One region of the Serratia sp. HNCC26DJ244 genome, then DNA from elsewhere that is predicted to be linked to it. Evidence: predicted binding sites of a transcription regulator. Region 1 holds the regulator's gene; each other region holds the start of a gene.

Region 1 (7,503 bases):
GCTTATACCTTGCTGGGGCGTAATGCCGGCTATGATGGCGTGTTATCTGTCGGGCGGGTGCAAACACCAGTGTTGGGATTGGTGGTGCGCCGTGACGAAGAAATTGAAGACTTTGTATCGAAAGATTTCTTCGAAGTGAAAGCGCACATTGTGACGCCAAAAGAAGAGCGATTTGTTGCTTTATGGCAGCCCAGCGAGTCTTGTGAACCGTATCAGGATGAAGAGGGTCGTTTACTGCACCGGCCTTTGGCAGAGCATGTGGTCAAACGTATTGAAGGCCAGCCTGCCCAAGTCACTTCATATAATGACAAGCGTGAATCGGATACTGCGCCATTGCCCTTTTCCCTGTCTACGTTACAAATAGAGGCTGCCAAACGTTATAACCTCAGTGCCCAACAAGTATTGGATATCTGCCAGCGGTTGTATGAAACGCATAAACTGATTACCTATCCCCGTTCTGATTGCCGTTATTTACCGGAGGAGCATTTTGTCGGGCGGCATGCGGTATTGAATGCCATCAGTGCCCATCAGCCTGACCTTTACCCGCAGCCGGTGATTGACAGCGAACGCCGTAACCGCTGCTGGGATGATAAAAAGGTCGATGCGCATCACGCCATCATTCCCACGGCACGGGGCGGTAAAGTTAACCTGAGCCAAGACGAATTGAATGTTTATACGCTAATAGCCCGGCAATATTTGATGCAGTTTTGCCCGGATGCCTTGTTCCGCAAGTGCGTCATTGAGTTGGATATTACGGGTGGCAAATTTATAGCCAAGGCACGTTTTCTGGCTGAAGCAGGCTGGCGAACCCTATTGGGTAGCAAAGAGCGTGATGAGGAAAATGAAGGGGCGCCATTACCGGTGGTGGCTAAAGGGGATGAGTTGCTGTGTGAACGCGGTGAAGTGGTTGAACGGCAGACGCAACCCCCCAGACCGTTCACTGATGCCAGTCTGCTTTCTGCCATGACGGGGATTGCCCGTTTTGTGCAAGATAAAGCGCTGAAAAAAATCTTGCGAGAGACCGATGGCTTGGGGACCGAGGCAACGCGGGCAGGGATCATTGAGTTGCTCTTTAAGCGCGCTTTTCTTTACAAGAAAGGGCGCTATATTCATTCAAGCCCTACCGGGCGAGCCTTGATCCACTCATTACCGGATATGGCGGCGCGTCCTGATATGACGGCCCAATGGGAAGCAACACTTACCCAAATCAGCGAGAAAAACTGCCGTTATCAGGACTTTATGCAACCGCTGGAAGCCACCTTGCAGGAATTGATCTATCAGGCCAAGCAGAGCCGCGCCAGTGTCGCGTTCCGTGGCTTGCCGAGTTCGCCACCGACTGAGGGCAAAAAACAGAAAAAAAGTCCCCGCAAAGTGGCAAAAAAAGCGGAGTAAATCGCCATACTCTATCGCTTGATTGATTAGGCGCTAGAAACACGATTTTTTTGCTTCAGTAGTTTGGTTTTCACTGCCAACTGGGGCAAACTGCTTACAGCACATTGAGTTCAGAAAAGAGGCCAACATGTTTACCGGTATCGTACAGGGCACCGCAGCGCTGGTTGCCATTGATGAAAAACCTAATTTTCGCACCCATACAATTGAAATGCCCGCTGAACTGTTGCCAGGGCTCGAGCTAGGCGCTTCGGTGGCGCATAATGGTTGTTGCTTGACGGTAACCGCCATTAACGGTAACCAAGTGACGTTTGATTTGATCAAAGAAACGTTACGCTTGACCAATCTTGGTGATCTCAAACTTGGCGATAAGGTTAACGTCGAAAGGGCGGCCAAATTCAATGATGAGATTGGTGGTCACCTAATGTCTGGGCATATTATTTGCACCGCTGAAGTTGCCAAGATTTTCACCTCGGAAAATAACCGTCAAGTATGGTTACGGATGCCAACACATGATTTGATGAAATATGTGCTGCATAAAGGCTATATCGGCATTGATGGTATTAGCCTGACCATTGGTGAGGTGGTTAATAACCGCTTTTGCGTACACTTAATCCCGGAAACCCTTGAGCGTACCACGTTGGGCAAGCGACGCCTTGGCGATAAAGTGAATATCGAGATCGACCCGCAGACCCAGGCCGTGGTTGATACCGTTGAGCGGGTACTTGCCAGCCGCGAAGCCGCTATGGCTGTAGCAGCGAATACAGTAGCCCAGTAAATCCTAAGAGTGATTAAAGCAGCCCTGGTTTGACCGGGCTGCGACTATTCGACCGACAAAGTGTTTGGTGCCTTTGACACTAAACACTTGCTGCCATAGCTTATCGCGCTCGGCAAAAGTCATCTCATCATCAGATTGAGTCTGCACTTTCTTGTTGTAAACGTCGCTGTTTTTCATTGACGCCATAAAGTTGGATCACATAGCCCAAAGCGACCAAAAATACCGTAGTGAGCATGATGGTGACGGTTGCTACCAACGGTTGGCTAATAAATGCCGAGACCAGCAAACTGGAAACAAAACATAGCCCCAATTGGATGGTATTTTGCAATGCAGCGGCTTTACCACTGCTTTCAGGGAATGGCATGAGCGCATTACTGACCAGAATAGGGTAGCTGGCACCGTTAACTAAGGCCATAAAGCAGAATGGGATCAGCAGAGTGGTTAACGTGGGTTCCGTTAATGTCGCCAGTAAATATAAAGCCAGGATACTGAAGCCATAGGCGAGCAGCAGCCAAGGCAACAAGACATTACCGGAAATACGACTCAAGGCACTGCGGCAACTGTATCCACCCAGCAAAAAAGCCAGAGTCTGCGGAACATAGCTCAGGCCAATATCATTTGGGCTATACCCCATATCACCAAGGATAAATGGTGAGCCAGTCAGCCAAGCAAAAAAGCTGGCGGAACAGGCAGCAAAAATCATCACATTGCCGCTAAATCGCGGGGATTTTAAAATCTGATAGAAACTGCTGCCGGGTTGTTTGTCAGTAGAGGGTACCAATCGGCTGTGATCGTTAAGTAATAGGGTAGGAATAAGCAATAATAATGTGATGGCAAGTAATACAATAAAGATGGCACGCCAGCCCATATGATTAAGTAACCAGGCACCGCAGAGTGGTGCTAATGCGGGGGAGAGGGCGACCAGCGGCATGATAGCGGCAAAAACACGGTTGACCTTACCGTCGCGGTAGCGATCCACCACGATGGCTTGCCAGGTGACTGCAGCAGAACAGACCCCAATGGCTTGAAGAAAGCGCAGTGACCACAGTTGGACTGCGTTTTCCACCCATAACATACCCAGGCAACCGAAGGCGAATAGCACTAGGCCAACCAAGAGCACCGGTTTACGCCCCAGGCGATCTGACAAGGGCCCCCACAGCAGTTGAGCAAAGGCAAACCCGGCCAGGAAAATACTCAAACTGGCACTGATGGCCCCAGGGGAAATCTGCAACTCCTGTTGCATAGCACCAAATGCCGGCAGATACATGTCGGTAGCCAGGTACCCCAACATGCTGAGGCCAGCAAGATAAAACATAAATCCAAAATTTCGCATGGTATTTCTCGTTAAAATTATGTTACGCAGATTTTTTTAGCGGCGGCAAGTGTATACGGCTGGATCTCTAGTTGTGAAACGGTATTATTTGCAAGGTGCTATTAAAAAATTTGAAGGCAGAATATCACTATGTGGTCTGAATACTCGTTAGATGTCGTTGATGCGGTAGCACGTACCGGGAGTTTCAGCGCAGCAGCACAGGAATTACATCGTGTTCCTTCGGCGGTGAGCTATACCGTGCGGCAACTGGAACAATGGTTGGCGGTCCCTCTCTTTGTGCGCCATCACCGTAATGTGGAATTAACACCTGCGGGCTCACTGTTTATTAAAGAGGCGCGAGTTGTTATCAAAAAAATGCTTGATGCGCGTCGACAGTGCCAGCAGGTTGCTAATGGTTGGCGTGGTCAGTTAAGAATTGCAGTTGATTTGATTGTAAAGCCACAGCGTAGCCGCCAGCTATTACTGGATTTTTATCACCATTTTTCTGATATGGAGTTGGTGCTGCAGCCAGAGGTGTTTAATGGGGTATGGGATGCCTTGGTTGATGGCCGTGTGGATATGGCTATCGGTGCGACACGCGCTGTGCCCGTAGGGGGGGGCTATGCATTCCGTGATATGGGCTTTATCAATTGGCTTTGTGTGGTCAGCGCCAGTCATCCTTTGGCGGCGATGAAAGGCCCCCTCAGTGATGAGCAATTACGCGCTTACCCTTCGCTGGTGTTAGAGGATACATCACGGAATTTACCCAAACGGGTAACTTGGTCGCTGGATAACCAACGGCGCTTAATGGTGCCTGATTGGATTTCTGCGGTAGATTGCCTATGTAGTGGCTTGTGTGTGGGCATGGCGCCAGCCCACCGGGTATTACCGTTGGTACAAAGCGGAGAGTTGGTGGAGTTACAACTGCGTGAACCCTTTCCTCCGAGTGCTTGTTGCCTTACCTGGCAGCAAAAAGCGCAGTCACCCGCCATGTCTTGGTTACTCAACTATCTGGGTGACAGTGAAACGCTTAATCAGGAATGGCTGAGCGAGAACTCGCCGGAAAGTCTGCAGCTTCCCGGCGTGAGCGATTAACGACGGTAATCGATAAAAGGACCATCGGCGACGGAACGGCGTTCGATCAGGGTTGGGTGAATTTCGATTACTTTGGATTGTTCACGCTTGCTGGTAATGCGGTCCAGCAGGATGGTGAAGGCCATTTCACCCAAGCGTTCTTTGGGTTGATGGATAGTGGTCAGTGCCGGGGTAAAGTAGCGAGCATTACGCACATTGTCATACCCGATCACCGAAATATCTTGTGGTACGCGCAACCCCAGTTCATCAGCAGCACAGATGGCACCCATCGCCATAATATCACCGCCACAGAAAACGGCGGTTGGGTGTTGCTTTTGCGACAGGATCTGGTGCATGGCTTGGTAACCAGAGTCCGGCTCGAAATCACCTTGAACGATCCACTCTTCGCGGATGTCGATATGTGCTTCCTGTAGCGCTTTGAGGAATCCCTGATGACGTCCACCGCCGGTATTACGCGAAAGTTGGCCAGGAATCGCGCCGATATCCCGGTGCCCACGTTCGATAAGATAACGGCCAGCCAGGTAACCGCCAGCAAAAGCATTATCAATAATGGTATCAGTAAAATCCTTGCGTGCGCTGCCCCAATCCATGACCACCATAGGGATATTGCGGTAATCTTCCAGCATTTCCAGTAAAGGCTCTGGATATTCGGAGCACATTACCAGCAAGCCATCAACGCGTTTTTGCGCCAGCATCGACAGATAGGCTCGTTGCTTGTCCAAATCATTGTGTGAGTTGCATAAGATCAAGGTATAGCCTTGGCTATAGCAACTGTTTTCTACTGCCTCGATCACTTCGGCAAAGTAGGGGGACTCGCTGGAGGTCGCCAGCAAACCCACCGATTTGGTATGATTAACCTTCAGACTACGGGCCACTGCACTGGGCGAATAATGTAGCTCCTTAATTGCAGCCCAAACGGCTACCTTAGTCTCTTCGGCGACGAAACGCGTTTTATTAATAACGTGTGAAACGGTCGTTGTGGAAACGCCCGCGCGCTTGGCTACATCTTTAATCGTTGCCATGTAAAAAATGACTCCTAAACCTACATGTCCATTATGTAGGTATGATGTTAATCGTTTGCCTACCTGTCTAGATAACCGTACCTGATGTCGCTTCACGTTAAGCATCTGGCTTGTGGGCACGATGCGGAACGCTGACACGCCGTGAACCCATCCGTGGGGGCTCGTATCGCGCATCCATGCGCTCAACGCTCAGCTAACCTGCATCATACCCACCTGGAGGCATAGCTATTTAGATAAGCGAAAACTGAGTTTTTAGTACTGAATTCGTCAGTCGCTTAAACAGGAGGGCATTACACCGGTATGCGGTTATGAATGGGCGATTTTGTCGTATATTGCAGCAAAGTGGAAGAGCTAATCATGTATTTAACATCAAGTTTATTCGAGCCATAACGGATACGCCGTCATTTAGATTGTAATGGGGGCATAGACTACTGGGATAACAAGAGATAAGTCACGAACTGTGGGAAAAATGATTTGCTGTATTGGCTGCGTCGCTTATGCTTGAGTAACCACATACCTGAGTTTATTCCGGTTGCAATGAGTAGTCGCAATGAGCAGTAACAATAAGTAGTCATAACGGGGCAAATCAGTAAGCAGCCCCCCGGTTACTAAGGCAGCTACGTCACGACAGGGCAACCAGGAACCATACCACTTACAGTACGACGAAGATCATAGAGAGGGAGACGTTTATGGATACCAATTTGAAGATGTCATTGTTTACCACCTGCTGTGCATTGGTAATGATTGTGACGTTCGGCCTTATTGCCGCATTGAATTAGTTCATTCAGGTTGCTGGGCGGTCAGCCACAGCAATGTTAATGACGAGTACAATAAATTAAGGCGCGGAAAAATTCCGCGCCTTCTTTATTGGTAATAGCTTTATGAGTAACAGCTCTATAGGTCACTGTTCTCTGAGCAATTGCCTGCGATTAAGCCAGGTTTTCTGCTACAAATGCCCAGTTGACCAACGCCCAGAAGTTTTCCAGGTATTTAGGGCGTGCATTACGATAGTCGATATAATAAGCATGTTCCCAAACGTCAACCGTCAATAACGGCTTGTCAGCGCCAGTCAGTGGGGTTGCTGCATTGGAAGTACTGACGATTGCCAGTGAACCATCAGCTTTTTTCACCAGCCAGGTCCAGCCGGAGCCGAAGTTCTTTATTGCGGCATCGGTGAATTGATCTTTAAATGCAGCGAAAGAACCGAAAGATTTGTTGATGGCTTCAGCGACAGCACCCGTTGGCTCATTGCCGCCTTGTGGTGACAGGCAGTGCCAATAGAAGGTGTGGTTCCATACCTGTGCGGCGTTGTTGAAGATACCAGCGGTGGAAGTTTTGACGATCTCTTCCAGGGTTTTGTCTTCGAACTCGGTACCTTTCACTAAGTTATTCAGGTTAACCACATAGGTGTTATGGTGTTTACCATAGTGGTATTCCAGAGTTTCAGCGGAAATATGAGGCTCAAGCGCATTTTTTTCATACGGTAGTGCAGGTAATTGAAACGGCATTGCTTTCTCCTTTTTATATACAGAGTTCTCTCTCGTTAGCGCCAGTCAGAGCCGCGGAGAGAGGAAACACAGAATTGTTATAGATATTTCATAGTTGTTAATCTTATCAACTTTCCGAGTGAATAAAAGATCCAATGTGTACTAATTGAGTAACTAACTAAATAACAAGAGAAAAAAAGGAGAGGCTGAGTTTAACTACTCAGCCAGGTAGGTGGATTAGCGGATGTTTTTAGGTGTAACCACACGGCGGGCACCAATATAGTGGTTTTGCCAGTAGTCATTATTCAACTGAGTGATTTGGATCTCTTCACCCGTGCGTGGCGACTGGATAAACTTGCCGTTACCGATATAGACACCAACATGATCCGCAGTGCCGCGATTATTGATACGGAAAAACAC
Region 2 (7,503 bases), on a different contig from region 1:
GTATTTTTAATTTTCCATTCATTTTGTGATTCCGCTCAAATTAGTTGATGAAAATATTTTCACGAAAAAAATTTATTATAAAGAAGCGACTTATAAGCACGATGGCAATACTTTACTTGATTTGTGAGAATTTTTGCAAAAATTACTATTTCACTCATAGACCTCACTGGTTAGTCTATTTGGCAGGCTAAATTTATCAGCCCAGGTTTTGAAACTGAATGGCAATTTAAATGCGATTAAATCAAAGCCTGGTAGAAAAAATGGTGCTATCTCTTTGCGATTCGCCACAAAAATGCTGCCAGTAGCGGTGAAATTAACCGTGACAGCAGCGGAAAAACGCATTGTTGCCATGGGCTTTTTGACCTGGTTGGTTTGATCGCGGAACGTGGCAAAAAACCTTCACCTACTCTCTAAGTTGGATTGATATGAAAACGTTAAAAACTTGGACGCTAGCCGGGCAATATGCCGACCGTATTGAACTGCTGGTCGATAAACAGCATCTATTGTGTCTGTATGTACTGGAAAACAATCTATTTCGCGTACTGATTAAGTGCCACGGTGAGCTGGCGCTGGATCGTACCTGGAGCATTGCACCGCAACAAGATGTCCCTTGGCAAGGGCGTGATCGCCAGAGTGTGGACGGCTTTACCTTACCGGGTTATCAGTTGCAACAGCATAAGGAAAGCCTGAGCGTCGCCACCGCGAAACTGCGTGTTACGGTACATCAGCCGCTGTGGCTGGAGTGGGAATATTGCAATGATGCCGGTGAGTGGCAACCGTTGGTGGCTGACCGCCCAACCAGCGCATATCTGCTCAACGCTCATGGTGACGGTGTCGCGCATTATCAGCGCCGTTACAAAAATGAGCGTTACTACGGGCTTGGGGAAAAAGCTGGGGACTTGGAGCGGACAGGGCGCCGTTTTGAGATGCGCAATCTGGATGCGATGGGTTATAACGCAGCCAGTACCGATCCACTGTACAAACATATTCCCTTCACCATTACTCGCCGTGATGATGTCAGCTTTGGTTTGTTCTATGACAACCTGAGCAGTTGCTGGTTGGATTTAGGTAATGAGCTCGACAACTATCACTTGGCTTATCGCCGTTATCAGGCTGAAGCTGGGGACCTGGATTATTATATGTTCCTCGGGCCTAAAGTATTGGATGTCACCAAAGCCTTTGTCCGCTTGACCGGTAAAACCCTGTTTGGGCCGAAGTGGAGTTTGGGTTACAGCGGTTCCACCATGCATTACACCGATGCCCCAGATGCTCAACATCAGCTGCAGCAGTTTATTAAGTTATGCCGTGAACATGCGATCCCTTGTGATTCGTTCCAGCTCTCTTCCGGTTATACCTCGATTAATAACAAGCGTTATGTCTTTAACTGGAACTACGACAAAGTGCCGCAGCCGAAAATGCTTAGCAAAGCATTCCACGATGCTGGGTTAAAACTGGCGGCCAATATCAAACCTTGCTTGCTACAGGATCACCCGCAATATCAGCAGGTGGCTGATCAGGGCTTGTTTATCCGTGACTCGCAAAGCGACACGCCTGAACGTTCAGTGTTCTGGGATGATGAAGGTTCGCACCTGGACTTCACCAATCCTGAAACGGTGCGCTGGTGGCAGAAAGGGGTTACCGAACAGTTGCTGGAAATGGGCATCGACTCCACCTGGAACGATAACAACGAATATGAAGTGTGGGATGGTGAGGCACGCTGCTACGGTTTTGGCAAACCGATTGCCATCAAACATATTCGCCCGGTGATGCCGTTACTGATGATGCGCGCGTCAATGGAAGCACAGCAACAGTTCGCACCAAACTTGCGTCCTTACCTGATTTCCCGTTCTGGTTGTGCGGGGATGCAACGCTACGTGCAGACCTGGAGTGGTGATAACCGTACCAATTGGCAAACTCTGCGTTACAACATCCGTATGGGGGTGGGCATGAGTTTATCCGGGTTATATAACGTTGGGCACGATGTTGGTGGGTTCTCTGGTGATAAACCTGATGCGGAACTGTTTGTACGCTGGGTACAAAATGGTGTGATGCATCCCCGTTTCACCATCCATTCATGGAATGATGATGCGACGGTTAACGAGCCATGGATGTATCCCACTTCAACGCCGATGATTCGTGATGCGATTAATCTGCGTTATCAACTGATGCCGTACTTCTACACCCTGTTGTGGCAGGCTAGCGCAGATGATGAACCGATGTTACGTCCGACCTTCCTCGACCATGAACATGACCAGAATACACTGCGTGAGACGGATGACTTCTTAATGGGCCGTGACCTGCTGGTAGCCAGTGTGGTTGAACCCGGGCAACGTCAGCGTGAGGTGTATCTACCGGATAACACCGATGGCTGGTACTGCTTCTACAGCGGTCAGTGGTATAGCGGTGGTCAGACTATTGTGGTGGATGCGCCTTTAGAACGCTTACCGTTGCTGGTACGTGCTGGGGCCGGATTGCCGATTTCTCACTACTTGGGCCATGTGGATACTGCTGCCGATAATTACCGTGAACTGCGGCTGTTCCCAACCAAGGGCACTGGGCGTTCTGCGGGGCTGCTATTTGAAGATGATGGCGAGAGCCATGGTTGGCAGCAAGGCAATGCGTTGTGGCTGCGTTGGCAGGCAGTGACTGATAACCAACGTATTGAGTTGACCTTTACCACTGAAGGCCAGTTCAAGCCGACATGGCAAACGCTGAATATTGTTTTACCTGCGGGTGAAACCCGTGAGCTGTGGGTTAATGGCGCTCGCTGTAACAGCTATACGTTGTAATTGATGTTAGACCCTGCCGTTATTTAAAAACGGCAGGGGTTACTGCTATTCACGCCGCTCGCTGCCTTTACCACGTCGCTTCTTGGTGACGTTGATGGTTTTTATCTCGCTTTCCAGCCAACCATCCTGCAACTGTGTTTTCACTAACTCACCCACTTGCGCCTGCTTGGTGGTTTTCAGTAAATCGCCACCCGGTGTTTGCGTTACGCTATAACCACGAGACAAAGTGGCCAGTGGGCTGACGGCTTCCAACTGGCTGCAAGCAATACCAAACCGTTGACGATAAGTATTAAGCTGCTGCGCCATGCCTTGCCGTAACTGATAGGCCTGCTGCTGAATACGTTGCTGTAACCGGTGTATGCTACCCGTTGGCTGTTGTTGCCGCAGACGCTGTTGCAATTGTTCACTGCGGCGTGAACAGCCGCGCAACTGCCACTGCATGGCTTCTTGCAAGCGCTGTTGTAATTTAAAGAGCCGCGTTTGTTGCCGTGCCAGACGCAAATGCGGGTGTTGCTGCTGCAACCGATGATGAAGGCGGGTGAACTGCTGTTGTCGCTGTGCCAGATAGTAGTCCAGAGCCATTTCCAGCCGTTGCTGTTGTGATTGCCATTGGCGTAATAGCTCCAACTGATTGCGGCTGATCAACTCGGCGGCGGCGGAAGGGGTGGGGGCGCGTAAATCAGCGACAAAATCGGCGATAGTGATGTCGGTTTCGTGCCCAACCGCACTGACAATGGGAATATGGCTGGCAAAGATCGCCCGTGCGACACGTTCGTCGTTAAAGCTCCACAAGTCCTCTAGTGACCCGCCCCCACGGCCGACGATCAACACATCACATTCGTTGCGGCGGTTAGCGGTTTCAATGGCACTCACAATCTGCAATGGGGCTTCCGCGCCCTGTACCGAGGTGGGGTAAATGATAACCGGTAAAGACGGATCGCGGCGTTGCAATACTTGCAGGATATCATGGAGCGCAGCGCCACTGGCTGACGTGATCACCCCAACACATTTGGCCGGGCTGGGTAATGCTTGCTTGAACTGCTGCTCAAACAGCCCCTCTTCAGACAGGCGCTGTTTCAACTGCTCGAATTGCTGCTGTAACAAGCCATCCCCTGCGGGCTGCATACTTTCGGCAATCAGTTGATAATCCCCACGGGGTTCATACAACGTAATGCTGGCACGCACCAGAACCTGTTGGCCATTTTGCGGGCGGAAGGTAGTACGGCGGTTGCTGTTGCGGAACATGGCACAACGCACCTGGGCACGCTCATCTTTCAACGTGAAATACCAGTGACCAGAGGCGGGCTGAGAGAAGTTGGAGATCTCGGCGGAGAGCCAAATCTGGCCCATTTCCATTTCCAATAGTTGCCGAACCGTCTGATTAAGGCGGCTTACGGTAAAAATTGAGGGTGCAGTAGGTAGCGACATGTGAGCCAGATCAAATTTCAAAACAGAGACTTAATCGGTTGATACTACCTTGCATTGCAGGGTAATCAAGAGTTTTTATCAGAAAATGCTGGAGGCAATCGGTTACGTTCTGTATAATGCAGCGGCAATATTTTATCTTTTCCCCAACCACCTTGGTGAGATATTGCCCATGCTACGTATCGCTAAAGAAGCTCTGACGTTTGACGACGTTCTCCTGGTTCCAGCCCATTCCACTGTTCTGCCTAATACTGCCGATCTTGGCACTCAACTGACTCAATCTATCCGCCTAAATATCCCTATGCTGTCAGCAGCAATGGATACGGTTACCGAATCCAGCCTGGCCATTGCATTGGCACAGGAAGGTGGCCTGGGTTTTATTCACAAAAATATGTCTATCGAGCGTCAGGCGGAAGAAGTTCGCCGTGTGAAAAAGCATGAAAGCGGTGTGGTGACTGACCCACAAACCGTTACACCGAATACCACGCTGGAGGAAGTGAAAGCCCTGACCGCACGTAACGGTTTTGCCGGTTATCCGGTGGTGACGGACGGTAATCAACTGGTTGGTATTATTACTGGCCGGGATGTCCGCTTTGTTACCGATTTGACCCAACCGGTGACGGCGGTGATGACACCGAAGGAACGTTTGGTGACCGTCAAAGAGGGGGAAGCACGAGACGTCGTTCTGCAGAAAATGCATGAAAAGCGTGTTGAGAAAGCCCTCGTGGTGGATGATAACTTCCGTCTGCTGGGTATGATCACGGTAAAAGACTTCCAGAAAGCAGAGCGTAAACCGAATGCCTGTAAAGACGAGCATGGGCGTTTACGTGTCGGTGCTGCGGTGGGTGCCGGTGCAGGTAATGAGGAACGTATTGATGCGCTGGTTGCTGCCGGGGTGGATGTACTGCTGATTGACTCTTCCCATGGTCACTCCGAGGGGGTGTTGCAGCGCATTCGCGAAACTCGCGCCAAATACCCAGAGCTACAAATTGTTGGCGGCAACGTGGCGACATCCGCAGGGGCCAAAGCATTGATGGATGCCGGTGTTAGCGCGGTAAAAGTGGGGATTGGCCCAGGTTCTATCTGTACCACACGTATTGTGACTGGCGTAGGGGTTCCGCAGATCACCGCGATTGCTGATGCGGTAGAGGCGTTGCAAGGCAGTGGTATCCCGGTGATTGCTGATGGCGGGATCCGTTTCTCGGGTGATATTGCCAAGGCGATTGCTGCCGGCGCATCTTGCGTGATGGTCGGTTCCATGTTGGCGGGGACAGAAGAGTCGCCTGGGGAAATCGAACTCTATCAGGGGCGCTCATTCAAATCTTACCGTGGCATGGGCTCTTTGGGGGCGATGTCGAAAGGTTCTTCCGACCGTTACTTCCAGACTGATAACGCTGCTGATAAACTGGTACCGGAAGGTATTGAAGGCCGTGTGGCTTACAAAGGTATGTTGAAGGCTATCGTGCACCAACAGATGGGAGGCTTGCGTTCCTGTATGGGATTGACCGGTTGCGCCACCATTGATGAACTGCGTATCAAAGCTGAATTTGTGCGCATCAGCGGTGCAGGTATTCAGGAAAGCCATGTGCATGATGTGACCATTACCAAGGAAGCTCCTAATTACCGCATGGGCTAATATTTCGCCCATTCGTGCAAGAAGCGCCTAGGGGGGAGGGAGTTCCTTCCTCATCCTCAATGTGCTCTTTGCCCTTTTTTCTGTTGCTGGAATTTGCCTCACATGACAAAAAACATTCATAAGCATCGCATTCTCATCCTGGACTTCGGTTCGCAATATACCCAGTTGATAGCACGCCGTGTGCGTGAAATTGGCGTTTACTGTGAATTGTGGGCCTGGGATGTGAGCGAAGAACAGATCCGTTCATTCAACCCGAGCGGCATTATTCTCTCTGGCGGCCCGGAAAGTACCACTGAATTTAATAGCCCGCGCGCACCAGAATATGTCTTTACTGCTGGAGTCCCGGTACTGGGGGTTTGCTATGGTATGCAGACCATGGCGATACAGTTAGGTGGCCATGTACAGGGTTCAAACGAGCGTGAGTTTGGCTATGCACAGGTGGAAATCACCAGCGCCAGCGCCTTGACTCGCGGTATTGAAGATGCCATCAGCCCGGCAGGCAACCCATTGCTGGATGTATGGATGAGCCATGGCGACAAAGTGACGGCTATCCCGTCTGATTTTGTCACTGTTGCCAGCACCGATACCTGCCCATTTGCCATTATGGCCAATGAAGAAAAACGTTTTTATGGCGTGCAATTCCACCCGGAAGTGACCCATACCCGCCAGGGCCAGCGCCTGCTGGAACGTTTTGTATTGGACATTTGTGGTTGTGAAGCGTTATGGACACCTGCCAGCATTATTGACGATGCCATTGAGCGTATTCGCCAGCAGGTAGGGGACCAGCATGTGATCCTCGGCTTGTCCGGTGGTGTGGATTCTTCGGTTACCGCCATGCTGCTACACCGTGCTATCGGTAAACGCCTGACTTGTGTGTTTGTGGATAACGGCCTACTGCGTTTGAACGAAGCGGAGCAGGTGTTGGAAATGTTCGGCGACCATTTTGGCCTGAATATTGTTCATGTTCAGGCAGAACAACGCTTCCTGAGCGCGTTGGCTGGCGTTGATGAGCCAGAAGCCAAACGTAAGATTATTGGCCGGGTGTTTGTTGAACTGTTCGATGAAGAAGCCTGCAAACAAAGCCAGGTGAAATGGTTGGCACAGGGCACCATCTACCCGGATGTGATTGAATCTGCCGCTTCTCTGACTGGCAAGGCTCATGTGATCAAATCGCACCACAACGTGGGTGGCCTGCCGAAAGAGATGAAACTGGGTCTGGTTGAACCGTTGAAAGAACTGTTCAAAGACGAAGTGCGCAAGATTGGCCTGGAGCTGGGTCTGCCATACAACATGCTTTATCGCCACCCATTCCCTGGCCCAGGTTTAGGGGTGCGCGTGTTGGGTGAAGTGAAAAAAGAATACTGCGACCTGCTGCGTCGTGCCGATGCAATTTTTATCGAAGAACTGCACAAAGCGGATCTCTATAACAAGGTCAGCCAGGCATTCACCGTGTTCCTGCCAGTACGTTCGGTAGGGGTCATGGGGGATGGTCGTAAATATGATTGGGTAGTTTCCCTGCGGGCAGTAGAAACCATCGACTTTATGACTGCGCATTGGGCACACCTGCCGTACGAATTCCTCGGCCGGGTCTCCAACCGTATCATTAACGAAGTCAATGGCATTTCCCGTGTGGTTTACGATATCAGTGGTAAA
Region 3 (7,503 bases), on a different contig from region 1:
GATCCTCGAAGAGTTATTGGCACACAACCTTAGCATGCTGGCAGTACGTGCCGGGGCACAAAGTTACCTGGCCCCTTCACTGGCACCAGATGACCGGTTGAAACAAGCGTTCCTCGCCCAACTCCCCTTTTCACCGACCAATGCACAAAACAGAGTCGTGGCAGATATCGAAGCCGATATGCAAAAAGGCTTTCCGATGATGCGTTTGGTACAAGGTGATGTCGGTTCAGGTAAAACGCTGGTTGCCGCGCTGGCTGCCTTGCGAGCCATCGTCCATGGTAAACAAGTGGCACTGATGGCACCGACGGAATTGCTGGCTGAACAACATGCCAATAATTTTCGCCAATGGTTTGAACCATTAGGCATCGAAGTCGGCTGGCTGGCAGGAAAGCAGAAAGGCAAGGCACGTCTTGCTCAACAACAAGCCATTGCCAGCGGTCAGGTAATGATGGTGGTCGGTACCCATGCCATTTTTCAGCAGCAGGTGCAGTTTAATGGCCTAGCCTTGGTGATTATTGATGAACAACACCGCTTTGGTGTACACCAGCGGCTGGCATTGTGGGAAAAGGGCGAAGAGCAAGGGTTCCACGCCCATCAGTTGATTATGACGGCCACCCCCATCCCACGCACGCTGGCGATGACGGCCTATGCCGACCTCGATACCTCAATCATTGATGAACTCCCCCCAGGCCGTACCCCGGTAACCACCGTGGCCATCCCTGATACGCGCCGCGCTGATATTATCGAGCGGGTAAAAAACGCCTGTATCAAGGAAGGCCGCCAAGCCTATTGGGTCTGTACACTGATTGAAGAGTCAGACTTACTGGAAGCCCAGGCGGCAGAGGCCACTTGGCAAGAGTTGCAAACTGCCCTGCCAGAACTGAAAGTTGCACTGGTACATGGCCGGATGAAAGCCCAAGAAAAGCAAGCGGTGATGCAGGCATTCAAACAGGGTGAATTACAGCTATTAGTGGCCACCACCGTGATTGAAGTTGGTGTCGATGTTCCCAACGCCAGTTTGATGATTATTGAAAACCCGGAAAGGCTGGGTTTGGCACAGCTTCACCAATTACGTGGCCGTGTTGGTCGTGGCGCTATCGCCTCACACTGTGTGCTGCTTTATAAAACCCCACTGAGCAAAACTGCCCAGAAACGCCTACAAGTCCTGCGTGACAGTAATGATGGGTTTGTCATTGCTCAGCAAGATTTAGAGATTCGCGGGCCTGGTGAATTACTCGGCACCCGTCAAACCGGGAGTATGGCGTTCAAAGTCGCCGAGTTGTTGCGTGATCAGCACATAATCCCGGAAGTTCAACGCGTTGCACGCCATATTCACCAACACTATCCACAACATGCTCTCGCCCTGATTGAACGCTGGCTACCGGAAACCACCCGTTATTCCAATGCCTAGTAATAACAGGATGCCGTGGTCCAACGGCAACTTGAGCACATTTAGGCGCTGTTATGACAGGCGTTACCATAACAGCGTAACTAGGGTTATGGCTGTGCCGGCAATGGCTGTTCCGGTAATGGCTGTTCCGGTAATGGTTGTTCCGGTAATGGCTGTCCCGGTAATGGCTGTCCCGGCAATGGTTGTTCCGGTAATGGCTGTCCCGGTAATGGCTGTTCCGGCGATGGCTGTTCCGGCAATGGCTGTCCCGGCAATGGCTGTTCCGGCGATGGCTGTCCCGGCAATGGCTGTTCCGGTAATGATTTTTCCGGCAATGATTGCTCCAGGGTTTGCCCTTCTTTATTGAGCGCCTGTAAATGCCCCTGTAATGAAGCCTTGAATGGCCCATCGCCGTTAAGTAACCCTTTCAACTCTAATTGCAGATTACCATCACCTTCCAATGGAACCGGTTGCCATCCCCATTGCTGTAACGTATTTAAAGGCACTGAACGGCCATTAAAGGAGAGGGTAAACGGCTTACCAGGGAGCTGACTGATGCTGGCCTTAGCCTCTAACAAACCCTCCGGCATAAAGGCGCTCAACTCAGTCACATTGATTTGTTGAGCATCAGCCTGCAGCGTCAAAGAGGGGCGTCGAATATCGACCTTATTGAAAGTGGCATCACTCCCATTGAGTTGTAACGAGCCAGACCAGATTCCCCACTGGTGATCACGGGCTAATAGCAAGTTGTTACCAGAACCATCCAATGCCGTGATCTGGAAAGGAAAATCAGGATTGATATCAATGAGCAGATTACGATTAGTGGTCATCTTGCCGACATAGACTTCAGCTAACCAATCGGGTAATGGCCGCAACCACAACCCACGCCAGTTAATCGGCAAAGTATATTCTAGTGCCGCTACCGCCAACTCATCCAACTGCAAACGTTTATTCGCCCGTAACCAGTTGCCGGAGGTACGCAATAATCCCCCCTCCCAACGGGTGGTGAATTGTTGAATGGTAATACCCGCCGTAGAGAGAGTCATGCTCATAATCGGGTCGATTAAATGAAACTTGCCATTAATAATATCCCCCGCATTAAAGTTGAGCGAACCCTCTTGGCTACTCCAGTCACCTTGCTTAAAAGTGATATTTTGTAACGATAGGTCGAGATCGTTAACCGCCCACTCTTTCCCTTCCAAACGTGCATCGATTAAATCAAAGCGCTTCACTGTCACCGGAGGCAGCACCTTGAAATGCTCGCCGAACTGTTTCAATGTTAACGGGACTTGCAGGCGTACATTGCTTAGGCGCAAACTCTCCACCAACCAACTGCCATCGGCGGCACGGCTAGCCACCCCGGTGAGGTCGCCTTGGGACAGATCGGCACCAAAATTATTCAGCATCAACTGATTTTGCCTGATTTCACCCTGTACCAATACCCGTGAGGCAGGAATACCGTTCAATACCATTGAACCCGCGCTAACCTGAAATTGGTTATTTTCACCGAATAAATAGCCGGTTTTAGGTTGCCATGGATTGATACCGCCATTGACCGCCTGGGCGTTAAACTGCCAGCTATTATGGTTGAATTGCAGTGCCATATTGCTTAATTGCAATACCTCCGCCTGAATGGGTAATGAGACCCCCTGTTGCGGCAGTACATTGAGGGAACCATCCCGTAGTGTCACACTGGCAAAAAAACCAGGCTCAGTGATTTGTCGTGAGCTAAATACCAGATCTACCTGCTTGGCCGCCAGCGTCTGTGGTTGGTTGGCTTGAGCGAAGGTCACACCTTCCAAGCTGATTTGCCCCGGATGATTCCAGGAGTGCGAGATTTTCTCTACCGACAGGCGATACCCACTGTTATCACTGACCCAACGGCTCAACCAGCCTGCAGCCCAATGAGTTTGGCCCAAAAGGTAAATCACTACCACGGCAAGCACAATCAGTAGCAGGAAAGTCAGCAACAGTTTTCTGATAAATTTCATCGTGCGGATCCGTAGAGGTGAGAAAAGATACCCTGTTTATGCCGCAATTAGCTCGTCAGCTCAAGAGTCGTGATGAAAAGGGTAATAAAAAACGGCCGCAAGTAAAGTACTTGCGGCCGTTTTATACCAGATTGCCGTATTTATTTCTCTGGTGGGAACAGCAAATTCAGCGTAATCGCCGTTAGACCACCGGCGGCAATACCGGAAGAAAGTAGGGTTTTCAACCAGTCAGGTGCAAATTGCAGAATCAATGGCTGTTGGGAAACCCCCATACCGACGGCGAGTGATAGCGCCATAATCATCACCGCCCGACGATTCAGGGGTTCACGAGAAACGATACGAACACCGGAAGCAGCAATGGTGCCAAACATCACAATGGTCGCGCCACCCAGCACAGGTTCAGGAATATTCTGCACAAAACCGGCAACGGCCGGGAATAACCCCAAGCCAATCAGCATCAGTGCCACAAAAAAGCCGACATAGCGGCTGGCGACACCCGTCAGTTGGATCACGCCATTATTCTGACCAAAACAGGAATTAGGGAAAGTATTGAATACCGCCGATAACATTGAATTCAAGCCATTGGCCAACACGCCCCCTTTCAGGCGCTTCATATAAAGTGGGCCACTAACCGGTTGTTCAGAAACGTCAGAGGTGGCGGTAATATCCCCAATGGTTTCCAGTGACGTCACCATAAAAATCAACATCAATGGTAACAGCAGGTTCCAGTCAAATCCCAAACCGTAATAGAGCGGTGTCGGAATGGAAATGACGGCGGTTTGAGCGACCGGCTGAGTTTCCGGTAGCATACCCATGGCCCAGGCCAGCAGATAACCTACCACCATCGCAATCACCAAAGCAGCGATACGCAGATAAGCATTACGTTGACGGTTAAGTAGAATAATCACCGCCAGTACCGAACCCGCCAGCAACAGATTCTTTGGCTCACCGAAGGTATTCGCTTCCATCGCTGCGTAGCCACCGCCAATAGAGGTTAAACCGACCTGAATCAACGATAGGCCGATGATCATCACCACAATGCCAGAAACTAACGGGGTAATGATACGGCGCGCCAAATGCAGCACCCGGGACAGTAGGATTTCGGTACATGATGCCACCATCAAGGTACCAAACAGGGCTGCCATCATGGTAGGGATATCTGCCCCACCATTTTTCAACGCCAAGCCACCCATAATCAGTGGCGAGACAAAGTTAAAGCTGGTGCCCTGAATAGATAACAAGCCAGAACCGATTGGCCCCCAGGTTTTGATTTGTAAAATAGAAGCCAACCCGGAAGCAAACAGTGACATGCTGACAATATGCTGAGTATCTTGTGCTGGCAGGCCAAGTGCCTGGCAGATCAACAACGCTGGGGTGATCACCGCCACAAACATGGCTAGCAGATGTTGGCCGGCAGCAAACAACGTTTGTGGCAGGGGGGGACGATCTTCCAGGTGATAAATCAGCTCACTAGTGCGTGGGCCGTTTGTCGATGCGGTTGCTGTAGCATCAAGTTCGGCAGAGTGGGTGGTCATGGTGTCGCATTCCAAGAAACAGAAAAGAACGTATTTTAATGATCCTTGTCACAAAAGCAAACGGTTGCGCACTTCTGTTTTTATACCAATAATTTTATTGATGTCGCATTTTTATTCATTTTTCCTTGTATTATTAGGCGTTTTTACTTCTAATCCTGCACTCGTTAAGTTAAAAAGCTGTTCGAATTTTATAACTTATTATTTTATTGTATCTATTTTATTACACGGGGTACCTAGATGTTTCATCTCGATACTTATGGCACATTAGTCGCGGCCACGTTGGTTCTGCTCCTAGGTGGCAAATGCGTACGCTCTATTCCTCTACTTAGACAATACACGATACCTGCCCCCGTCGCTGGTGGTCTGCTGGTAGCAGTAGCGCTACTGGTGATGAAGAAAGTAGCCAACTGGGAAATCAGCTTTGACATGTCGCTGAAAGACCCCCTGATGCTGGCCTTTTTTGCCACTATCGGTTTGAATGCCAACCTGGCTCGATTGCGAGCGGGGGGCAAGGCGTTAGTCATATTCTTGTTCGTCGTGATTGGGTTGCTAGTGGTACAAAATGCCATCGGTATCGGTATGGCGACAATGTTGGGCTTGGATCCATTGATGGGTCTGATTGCTGGTTCAATTACCCTTTCTGGTGGCCATGGTACCGGTGCAGCCTGGAGTAAAGTGTTCATTGAACGCTATGGGTTTGAGAATGCGACTGAAGTAGCGATGGCTTGCGCCACCTTCGGTTTGGTTCTCGGCGGGCTGATTGGTGGCCCAGTGGCCCGTTATCTGGTGAAGAACTCCGCAACCCCAGAGGGAACGCCAGAAGACAGTACACAGCCGAGTGGGTTTGAAAAGCCGGAAAGTGCTCGCTTGATTACCTCACTGGTGATGGTGGAAACCATCGCCATGATTGCTATCTGTTTAACCGCCGGGAATTTTGTCGCTGGTTTATTGAAAGGTACCGCGTTTGAACTTCCCATCTTCGTTTGTGTCCTGTTTATTGGTGTGATCCTCAGTAACACCCTGTCAGCCACCGGCTTCTACACCGTCTTTGAGCGGGCAGTGTCGGTATTGGGCAACGTCAGCCTGTCGTTGTTCCTGGCGATGGCGCTGATGAGTCTACGTCTCTGGGAATTGGCCTCATTGGCCTTACCGATGCTGGCCATTCTGGCAGTACAGACGTTGGTGATGGCGCTGTATGCCATCTTTGTCACCTACCGCGTGATGGGTAAAAACTACGATGCTGCGGTGCTGGCTGCCGGTCACTGTGGTTTTGGTATGGGGGCGACCCCAACGGCCATCGCCAACATGCAGGCGATTACTGACCGTTTCGGTCCTTCACATCTGGCATTCTTAGTGGTACCGATGGTTGGAGCGTTCTTTATCGATATCGTCAATGCCATCATGATTAAGCTGTATCTGACGTTGCCGATGTTCTCTGCAGTTAGCTAAATCCCCTTGGTCGGTTACCCGTCGTCCCTTGATTGGCGACGGGTAAATATCAGCAAGTCCTTGGCTGTTAACTTATTTCTTCAATCTTCTGCCAAAACATCTTTATCCAAGATAACGTTTGATTCTGCAGGCAATACCATAAAAGTCCCTTCGAACACCGCCCCCTTATCATCGCCACCGAATAAGTGTACCTCTGCCTGCACCCGCGCCCGACGGCCTTGTGCCAAACGAGCCAGGTCACCGCTCAGCGAACTGAGATCAGCCACTGCCCGGGGCCGACCAGTGACAGGTTTGCTATAACGAATATGGGCATCTGCCAGAATAATGGTTCCACCCAGTTGGCGTTCACGCAGTAGCAACCAGATTAGCCCCCAGCCAGTCAAGGTTGCCAAAGAAAATAAGCTCCCGGCAAACAGGGTATGGTGCGGATTCTGATTGCCAATCTCTGGCATCGTGGTGACAAAACGTTGACCCGTATACTGGCTGATACGCACACCCATTTTTTCACTGAGAGGAATATGTTGATACCAGGCTTGTTGTAACTGCCCGCACCAATCGGGGCGATGTAAAATATCATCCAGTGTCGCCACGGGCTTAATCATCAGGTAATGGCGGAGAGGCGTGGTTTGTGGCGTGGTAATTTCACCTTGATTAACAAACCCCAATTTGGCAAAAAAGTCGACGGCATCTTCGCGAGCACTACAAACCACCCGCTTAACCCCTTCCTGACGCGCTACCGACTCCAGCGTCATCGCCACCAAGGTCCCCAGCCCCTTATCTCGCACCGTGGAATCCACCGCCAGGAAACGAATCGCCGCTTCATTATCAGCATTGATAGATAAACGCCCTATCGCCACAATACGGTCATTCTCGTCCACCACCATTTGGTGATGTGCCATCGCATCGTAGGCATCCTTTTCTGACCCCATTGGCTGGTGCAATGGCTTACGCAACATTTCCCAACGAAACTGGTAATAGTCTTTCAGTTCTTGCTCTGTCACAGGAACGCGCAAGTGATACATAGCGGTCTTCTCTCTCATCATGCTTAAACTTGCAACCAGAACGTCACCGGCCCATCGTTTACCAACGCCACTTTCATATCGGCGGCAAACTCGCCAGTCTGTGTGTCCACACCACG
Region 4 (7,503 bases), on a different contig from region 1:
TGGTATTCGGGTTTCTATCTCTTATTTTTTGGATGTTGATTGTTATCGTTTCTTTGAAGTACCTCACTTACGTTATGCGTGCAGATAATGCGGGTGAAGGGGGTATTCTGACCTTGATGTCGTTGGCCGGGCGCAATACATCGGCACGTACCACGTCATTATTGGTTATTCTGGGTTTGGTTGGTGGCAGCTTCTTTTATGGCGAGGTGGTAATTACCCCGGCGATATCGGTTATGTCGGCAATTGAAGGGTTGGGAATCGCAGCACCTTCACTCGAACCCTATATCGTTCCTTTGTCCATTCTGGTTTTGACTCTATTATTTGCTATCCAAAAGCATGGTACCGGCAGCGTCGGCAAACTTTTTGCGCCAGTAATGTTGCTGTGGTTCATCGCGTTGGCGTTACTCGGTGTGCGCAGTATTATTGCTAATCCTGAAGTGTTGCAGGCCCTCAACCCTAAGTGGGCATTCAACTTCTTTGTTGAATATAAGACAGTCTCCTTTTTTGCCATGGGAGCGGTGGTTCTTGCAATTACCGGAGTGGAAGCCTTGTATGCCGATATGGGCCACTTTGGTAAATTTCCAATCCGTTTGGCTTGGTTTGCGGTGGTGTTACCTTCATTGGTACTCAATTATTTCGGTCAAGGGGCCTTGCTGCTGAAATCACCCGAGGCCATCAAAAATCCGTTCTTCTTGCTTGCTCCTGACTGGGCCCTGATTCCTTTGCTGATTCTTGCCACATTGGCTACAGTTATCGCTTCTCAGGCGGTCATTTCCGGCGTGTTTTCATTGACTCGTCAGGCGGTACGTCTGGGGTATTTGTCGCCGATGCGTATTATTCATACCTCGGAGATGGAGTCTGGCCAGATTTATATCCCGGTGATTAACTGGACACTCTATCTTGCTGTCATCTTGGTGATTGTCGGTTTTGAACACTCCAGTAATCTGGCAGCGGCTTACGGTATCGCTGTTACTGGCACCATGGTGTTGACCAGTATTCTTATTACTTGCGTTGCGATTAAAAATTGGCATTGGAACCGCTATTTTGTACTGAGTATTTTACTGATATTGCTGATTATAGATGTTCCTATGTTCTTAGCCAATGCGATGAAACTCTTTTCCGGCGGTTGGCTGCCACTGGTGATGGCATTGATGATGTTCATTATCATGACAACTTGGAAAAGTGAACGTTTTCGCTTGTTGCGTCAGATGCACGAACACGGTAACTCTCTTGAAGCAATGATAGCTTCATTGGAGAAATCTCCCCCGGTTCGCGTTCCTGGAACGGCGGTGTTTATGTCGCGTGCGATTAATGTCATTCCATTTGCGTTACTACATAACTTAAAGCACAACAAAGTATTACATGAACGTGTTGTCCTGCTTACCTTGCGTACCGAAGATGCCCCCTATGTGTCTAATGTCCAACGGGTGACAATTGAACAGTTATCGCCGACTTTCTGGCGTGTTGTCGCTCGCTATGGTTGGCGTGAAAGACCTAATGTTGAGGATATTTTTCACCGTTGCGGATTGGAAGGGTTACCTTGCCGAATGATGGAAACATCGTTTTTTATGTCCCATGAGTCACTGATACTGAGTAAACGCCCCTGGTATTTGCTACTGAGGGGGAAATTGTTTATTGCATTAAGCCGTAACGCGCTGAGGGCTGCTGATCAGTTTGAGATCCCACCTAATCGAGTTCTAGAACTGGGTACCCAAGTGGAAATATAACAATCTGAATTTATTAATTAAATAAAATTTTGTCATCGAATCATTCAAGTTACAGAGGTAGGTAAACGGTAGTTTGAATGAAATTAACCAGGTAAGCGAAACGTTTCGATGGCGATCACATTTTTTCGATTATTGAGTTGTCTTTCTCAGAAATTTTTCTAAACTCTATGGTGAGCGAAACGTTTCGCTGTTGGAGTTAATCTAAAAAATGAAAAAAGGCGTACTACTGAATTGTGATGTTTCTGCGGTTGTATCTCGCCTCGGACATACTGATCAGATCACGATTTGCGATGCAGGATTGCCGATTCCGGCGACAACGCAGCGTATTGACTTGGCTCTGACTCAAGGGGTGCCGACATTCTTACAGGTTGTCGGCGTGGTCACGCAGGAAATGCAGGTAGAAAGCGCTATTCTGGCGGAAGAGATTGTTAAAAATAATCCGTCGCTCCATGAAATGTTACTGGCTCAACTAAAACAAATTGGCCAACTCCAGGGAAACACCATCAGTGTAAGCTATATCAGCCATAGTGCTTTTAAAGTGCAAACTGAACATAGCCGGGCGGTGATACGCAGTGGAGAATGTTCGCCTTATGCGAATGTGATCCTCTGCGCCGGCGTAACATTCTGAGGCATTTATGCAACCTTTACTGGAACTTAAAGGGATTGATAAAGCCTTTCCCGGCGTGAAAGCACTTTCTGGCGCTGCCCTCAGCGTTTACCCAGGTAGGGTAATGGCGTTGGTGGGGGAAAACGGTGCCGGAAAGTCAACCATGATGAAAGTGCTTACTGGTATTTACAGCAAAGATGCTGGCAGTCAGTACTATCTTGGTAAAGAAGTGACCTTCAATGGGCCGAAGGATTCGCAGGAGGCGGGCATCGGCATCATTCATCAGGAACTGAACCTGATCCCACAGCTAACCATTGCTGAAAATATCTTTTTGGGGCGTGAGTTTGTCAATCGGTTTGGCCGCATTGACTGGAAACGTATGTATGCCGAAGCGGACAAACTGCTGGCACGCCTCAACCTGCGTTATAGCAGCCACCGTCTGGTCGGGGAACTGTCGATTGGTGATCAGCAAATGGTGGAAATCGCCAAAGTGTTGAGCTTTGAATCTAAAGTTATCATCATGGATGAACCTACCGATGCGCTGACCGACACTGAAACTGCCTCTCTGTTCAATGTGATCAATGAGCTGAAAGCCGAAGGGTGTGGCATTGTTTATATTTCCCATCGGTTGAAAGAGATCTTTGAAATCTGCGACGATGTGACCATTTTCCGTGATGGGCAGTTTATTGCTGAACAGCCGGTTGTTCAATTGCAGGAAGATACGCTGATTGAAATGATGGTTGGGCGCAAATTGGAAGAGCAATATCCACGCCTGAACTTGCCTCGAGGTGAAAAACGTCTGCAAGTTAGCCATGTTTCCGGCCCGGGTGTTAATGATGTCAGCTTTACTCTGTATAGCGGTGAGATTTTGGGTGTTGCTGGCTTGATGGGTGCTGGCCGTACCGAGTTAATGAAAATCCTATATGGCGCTGCACCGCGCAAAAGTGGCACAGTGAATCTGGATGGTCATGATGTGATCACCCACTCTCCCCAAGATGGTCTGGCAAACGGCATCGTCTATATTTCTGAAGACCGTAAGCGTGATGGCCTGGTACTGGGGATGTCAGTAAAGGAAAATATGTCGCTTACTGCCCTGCGTTATTTCAGCCGTGCTGGTGGTAGCTTGAAGCATTCAGATGAACAAGTCGCCGTGAGTGATTTTATCCGTTTGTTCAATATAAAAACCCCTTCAATGGAACAGCCTATTGGGTTACTTTCCGGCGGAAATCAGCAAAAGGTGGCGATAGCTCGCGGTTTGATGACTCGGCCAAAAGTGTTGATCCTTGATGAACCTACTCGTGGTGTCGATGTCGGGGCGAAGAAAGAGATTTATCAGTTAATTAATCAGTTTAAGCAGGAAGGGTTGAGCATCATTCTGGTCTCTTCGGAAATGCCTGAAGTACTGGGAATGAGTGATCGCATTTTGGTTATGCATGAAGGTCATCTCACCGGAGAGTTCCCAATTGAACAGGCTACCCAGGAAGTGCTGATGGCTGCCGCTGTCGGCAAGCAATACGGCGTAAAGCAGGAGTAATCAGATATGAGTTCACAGACTGTCGCGGCTAAGCGCTGGTTTAGTAAAGAGTGGCTGTTGGAGCAAAAATCACTGATAGCGCTGCTGGTGCTGATTGCCGTGGTTTCTTCAATGAGCCCGAATTTTTTCACTGTCAATAACCTGTTCAATATCCTACAGCAGACATCAGTGAATGCCATTATGGCGGTCGGGATGACGTTGGTGATCCTCACTTCTGGTATTGATCTCTCAGTAGGCTCATTACTGGCGCTGACCGGTGCGATAGCTGCCTCTATGGTAGGGCTTGAAATCAATGCCGTCGCTGCGGTTGCTGCTGCGCTGGCATTAGGTGCTCTTGTAGGCGCCGGTACCGGGTTTATTGTAGCCAAAGGTAAAGTTCAGGCATTTATTGCAACCTTGGTGATGATGCTGTTACTCCGTGGTGTCACCATGGTGTACACCAATGGCAGCCCGATCAACACCGGTTTTACTGATGTTGCTGATGCCTTTGGCTGGTTTGGTATTGGCCGTCCGTTGGGGGTACCTACGCCAATTTGGATCATGGCTATCGTGTTTATTGCTGCATGGTATATGCTGCACCATACCCGCCTGGGCCGTTATATCTATGCTTTGGGGGGCAATGAAGCCGCAACTCGTCTTTCCGGCATTAATATCGATAGAGTGAAAATCATCGTTTACTCACTGTGCGGGTTGTTAGCTGCCCTGGCGGGAGTGATAGAAGTAGCACGCTTATCCTCGGCACAACCCACGGCAGGTACCGGTTATGAACTGGATGCCATTGCTGCGGTCGTTTTGGGGGGAACCAGCCTGGCGGGTGGTAAAGGGCGGATCGTTGGTACACTGATCGGGGCGCTGATCCTTGGCTTCTTGAGCAATGGTTTGAATTTGTTGGGTGTTTCTTCTTACTACCAAATGATCGTCAAGGCAGTGGTTATTTTGCTGGCGGTTTTGGTAGATGACAAAAGTAGCAAGTAACCTCTCCATTACAGGAATATCGACCATGAAAATGAAAAAACTGGCAACTTTAGTTTCAGCTTTTGCGTTGACTGCAACTTTGAGTGTTAATGCTTTGGCAAAAGATACTATTGCTCTGGTAGTGTCTACCCTTAATAACCCCTTCTTTGTTGCCATGAAAGAGGGTGCACAAAAAGAAGCTGACAAACTGGGCTACAACCTGGTGGTGTTGGATTCTCAGAACAACCCCGCAAAAGAACTGGGAAACGTGCAAGATCTGGTGGTACAGAGCCCAAAACTATTATTGATTAACCCGACAGACTCTGATGCGGTAGGTAATGCCATCAAGATGGCTAATATGAACAAGATCCCGGTTATTACATTGGACCGTATGGCATCTAAAGGTGATGTTGTTAGTCATATCGCCTCTGATAACCGTGCTGGCGGTAAAATGGCAGGTGATTTTATTGCTAAGAAAGTGGGTGCTGATGCCAAAGTTATCCAATTGGAAGGTATCGCAGGGACTTCTGCAGCACGTGAGCGTGGCGAAGGTTTCAAACAAGCACTGGAGCAACACAAATTTAAGTTGCTGGCTAGCCAACCTGCAGACTTTGATCGCACTAAAGGCCTGAACGTTATGCAAAACCTGCTAACAGCTCATCCAGATGTGCAGGCTGTATTTGCTCAAAACGATGAGATGGCGCTGGGTGCATTACGTGCATTGCAAACTGCCGGTAAAACGGATGTTGTGGTAGTGGGTTTTGATGGTACTGATGATGGGGTGAAAGCGGTAGAGGGCGGTAAAATGGCTGCAACCGTGGCGCAACGTCCAGAGCAGATTGGTGCAATGGGTGTTGAAACTGCCAATAAAGTACTGAAAGGCGAGAAGGTTCCAGCCACTATTCCGGTTGACTTGAAACTGATCACTAAATAAGTCATCTCTGCGCCATCAATGTGGTTATCACGATGGCGCGTAATTTTCTGGAATCAATGCGATGCAAACTGGCAAGTTGGTGGTGTTAGGCAGTATCAACGCCGACCATATCCTCAATGTAAAACAATTTCCTTTGCCGGGCGAAACGGTGATAGGCAAGCAGTATAAAGTTGCTTTTGGTGGCAAAGGCGCTAATCAGGCGGTCGCTGCTGGGCGTAGTGGGGCTGATATTGTCTTTATTGCCTGTGTTGGCGCCGATGATATTGGTGAACGTATTCGCCAACAACTGGTTACTGATCGCATTGATACCCAACCAATAGAAGCTATTCCTGGTAACACCACTGGTGTCGCCCTGATTTTTGTCAATGAAGACGGTGAGAATGTTATTGGGATTGATGCGGGAGCCAATGCTGCCGTGACCCCTGATTACCTCCGTCGCTATCAACAAAAAGTGATTGATGCTGATGCGCTATTGATGCAGCTTGAGTCACCACTTGAAACGGTGATAGCCGCAGCCAAACTGGCAAAACAGCACCAGACTCAGGTTATTCTTAACCCCGCGCCTGCCTGTGAATTACCTGATGATTTGCTGGCGATGGTCGATATGATCACCCCAAATGAAACAGAAGCACAGCGACTCACGGGTATTGCCATCAATAATGATGACGATGCCGCTCGAGCCGCCAAAGTATTACATGATAAAGGCATTAGCCGTGTGATTATTACCCTTGGTAGCCGAGGTGTGTGGTTAAGTGAACAGGGTGATGGTGGCAAACTGGTTCCCGGTTTTAAGGTTAAAGCAGTGGACACCATAGCGGCTGGTGATACGTTCAATGGTGCATTGGTTACCGCTTTACTTGAAGGTAAAGCAATCAGTGAGGCGGTGCGATTTGCCCATGCGGCAGCAGCGATAGCGGTTACTCGCCCAGGCGCTCAACCCTCAGTACCATGGCGAGAAGAGATAGACACCTTCCTGCAGCACCAGGGGTAAATTTTGGCTACCATGAAAGATGTCGCCCGCTTGGCGGGTGTTTCAACCTCGACAGTGTCACATGTGATTAATAATAATCGCTTTGTCAGTGATAGTGTGCGCGCCAAAGTCATGGTGGCGATAGAACAACTTAATTATGCTCCCTCCGCTTTGGCCCGCAGCCTGAAACTTAACACCACACATACTATTGGTATGTTGGTGACATCCAGTAATAACCCTTTCTATGCCGAAGTAGTCCGTGGTGTTGAACGAAGCTGTTACGAACGTGGTTATAGCTTGATCTTGTGTAATACCGAAGAAGACCTGGAGCGAATGAACCACAGTATTGAAACACTGCTGCAAAAGCGTGTTGATGGTTTGTTGGTTATGTGTACTGAGAATCATCGAACTTCACAAGATGCGTTTAGCCGTTACCCCTCTTTACCTATCGTGATGATGGATTGGTCCCCATTCGATGGAGCCAACGATATTATTAAGGATAACTCGTTATTGGGGGGCGAAATGGCAACCGATCATCTGATTGCCAGGGGCTATCGCCAAATAGCGTGTATTGCTGGGCCGCAGGATAAAATGACCGCGGGCCATCGTTTGGAAGGTTATCGCCGTGCCATGCAACGTGCTGGGCTCGAAATTCTGCCAGGTTATGAAGTACATTGCGATTTTGAGTTTGCTGGTGGAGTAAATGCCATGAAACAACTCTTGGCACTGGATAATCCGCCACATGCGGTATTTGCAGGGAATGATGCCATTGCTGTG

What was found. The regulator PurR, encoded in region 1, represses purine synthesis genes. The targets are predictions, from matches to a motif close to CANGCAAACGTTTGCNTG.
Region 2: guaB (IMP dehydrogenase) is a predicted target of PurR. The motif match lies at 4,309-4,326, and genes of this name have one in related genera.
Region 3: gltS (sodium/glutamate symporter) is a predicted target of PurR. The motif match lies at 4,970-4,987, and genes of this name have one in related genera.
Region 4: rbsD (D-ribose pyranase) is a predicted target of PurR. The motif match lies at 1,900-1,917, and genes of this name have one in related genera.

What each region holds. Positions count from the first base shown of each region.
Region 1 is NZ_JBXUGO010000003.1:267,429-274,931, forward strand. It holds gene AC2A06_RS04305 (DNA topoisomerase III) at 1-1,392, shown strand, start outside; gene AC2A06_RS04310 (riboflavin synthase subunit alpha) at 1,520-2,167, shown strand; gene punC (purine nucleoside transporter PunC) at 2,298-3,500, opposite strand; gene punR (DNA-binding transcriptional activator PunR) at 3,630-4,574, shown strand; gene purR (HTH-type transcriptional repressor PurR) at 4,571-5,596, opposite strand; gene cydH (cytochrome bd-I oxidase subunit CydH) at 6,286-6,375, shown strand; gene sodB (superoxide dismutase [Fe]) at 6,526-7,104, opposite strand; gene AC2A06_RS04340 (C40 family peptidase) at 7,321-7,503, opposite strand, start outside.
Region 2 is NZ_JBXUGO010000011.1:58,243-65,745, reverse strand. It holds gene AC2A06_RS10800 (LacI family DNA-binding transcriptional regulator) at 1-22, opposite strand, end outside; gene AC2A06_RS10795 (hypothetical protein) at 209-376, shown strand; gene AC2A06_RS10790 (glycoside hydrolase family 31 protein) at 426-2,789, shown strand; gene xseA (exodeoxyribonuclease VII large subunit) at 2,835-4,217, opposite strand; gene guaB (IMP dehydrogenase) at 4,387-5,850, shown strand; gene guaA (glutamine-hydrolyzing GMP synthase) at 5,953-7,503, shown strand, end outside.
Region 3 is NZ_JBXUGO010000016.1:78,053-85,555, forward strand. It holds gene recG (ATP-dependent DNA helicase RecG) at 1-1,411, shown strand, start outside; partial or broken gene AC2A06_RS13470 (AsmA family protein) at 1,720-3,381, opposite strand; gene AC2A06_RS13475 (uracil-xanthine permease family protein) at 3,522-4,916, opposite strand; gene gltS (sodium/glutamate symporter) at 5,154-6,365, shown strand; gene fabY (fatty acid biosynthesis protein FabY) at 6,446-7,387, opposite strand; gene dtd (D-aminoacyl-tRNA deacylase) at 7,411-7,503, opposite strand, start outside.
Region 4 is NZ_JBXUGO010000008.1:1,118-8,620, reverse strand. It holds gene kup (low affinity potassium transporter Kup) at 1-1,727, shown strand, start outside; gene rbsD (D-ribose pyranase) at 1,936-2,355, shown strand; gene rbsA (ribose ABC transporter ATP-binding protein RbsA) at 2,363-3,868, shown strand; gene rbsC (ribose ABC transporter permease) at 3,875-4,843, shown strand; gene rbsB (ribose ABC transporter substrate-binding protein RbsB) at 4,869-5,756, shown strand; gene rbsK (ribokinase) at 5,818-6,747, shown strand; gene rbsR (ribose operon transcriptional repressor RbsR) at 6,751-7,503, shown strand, end outside.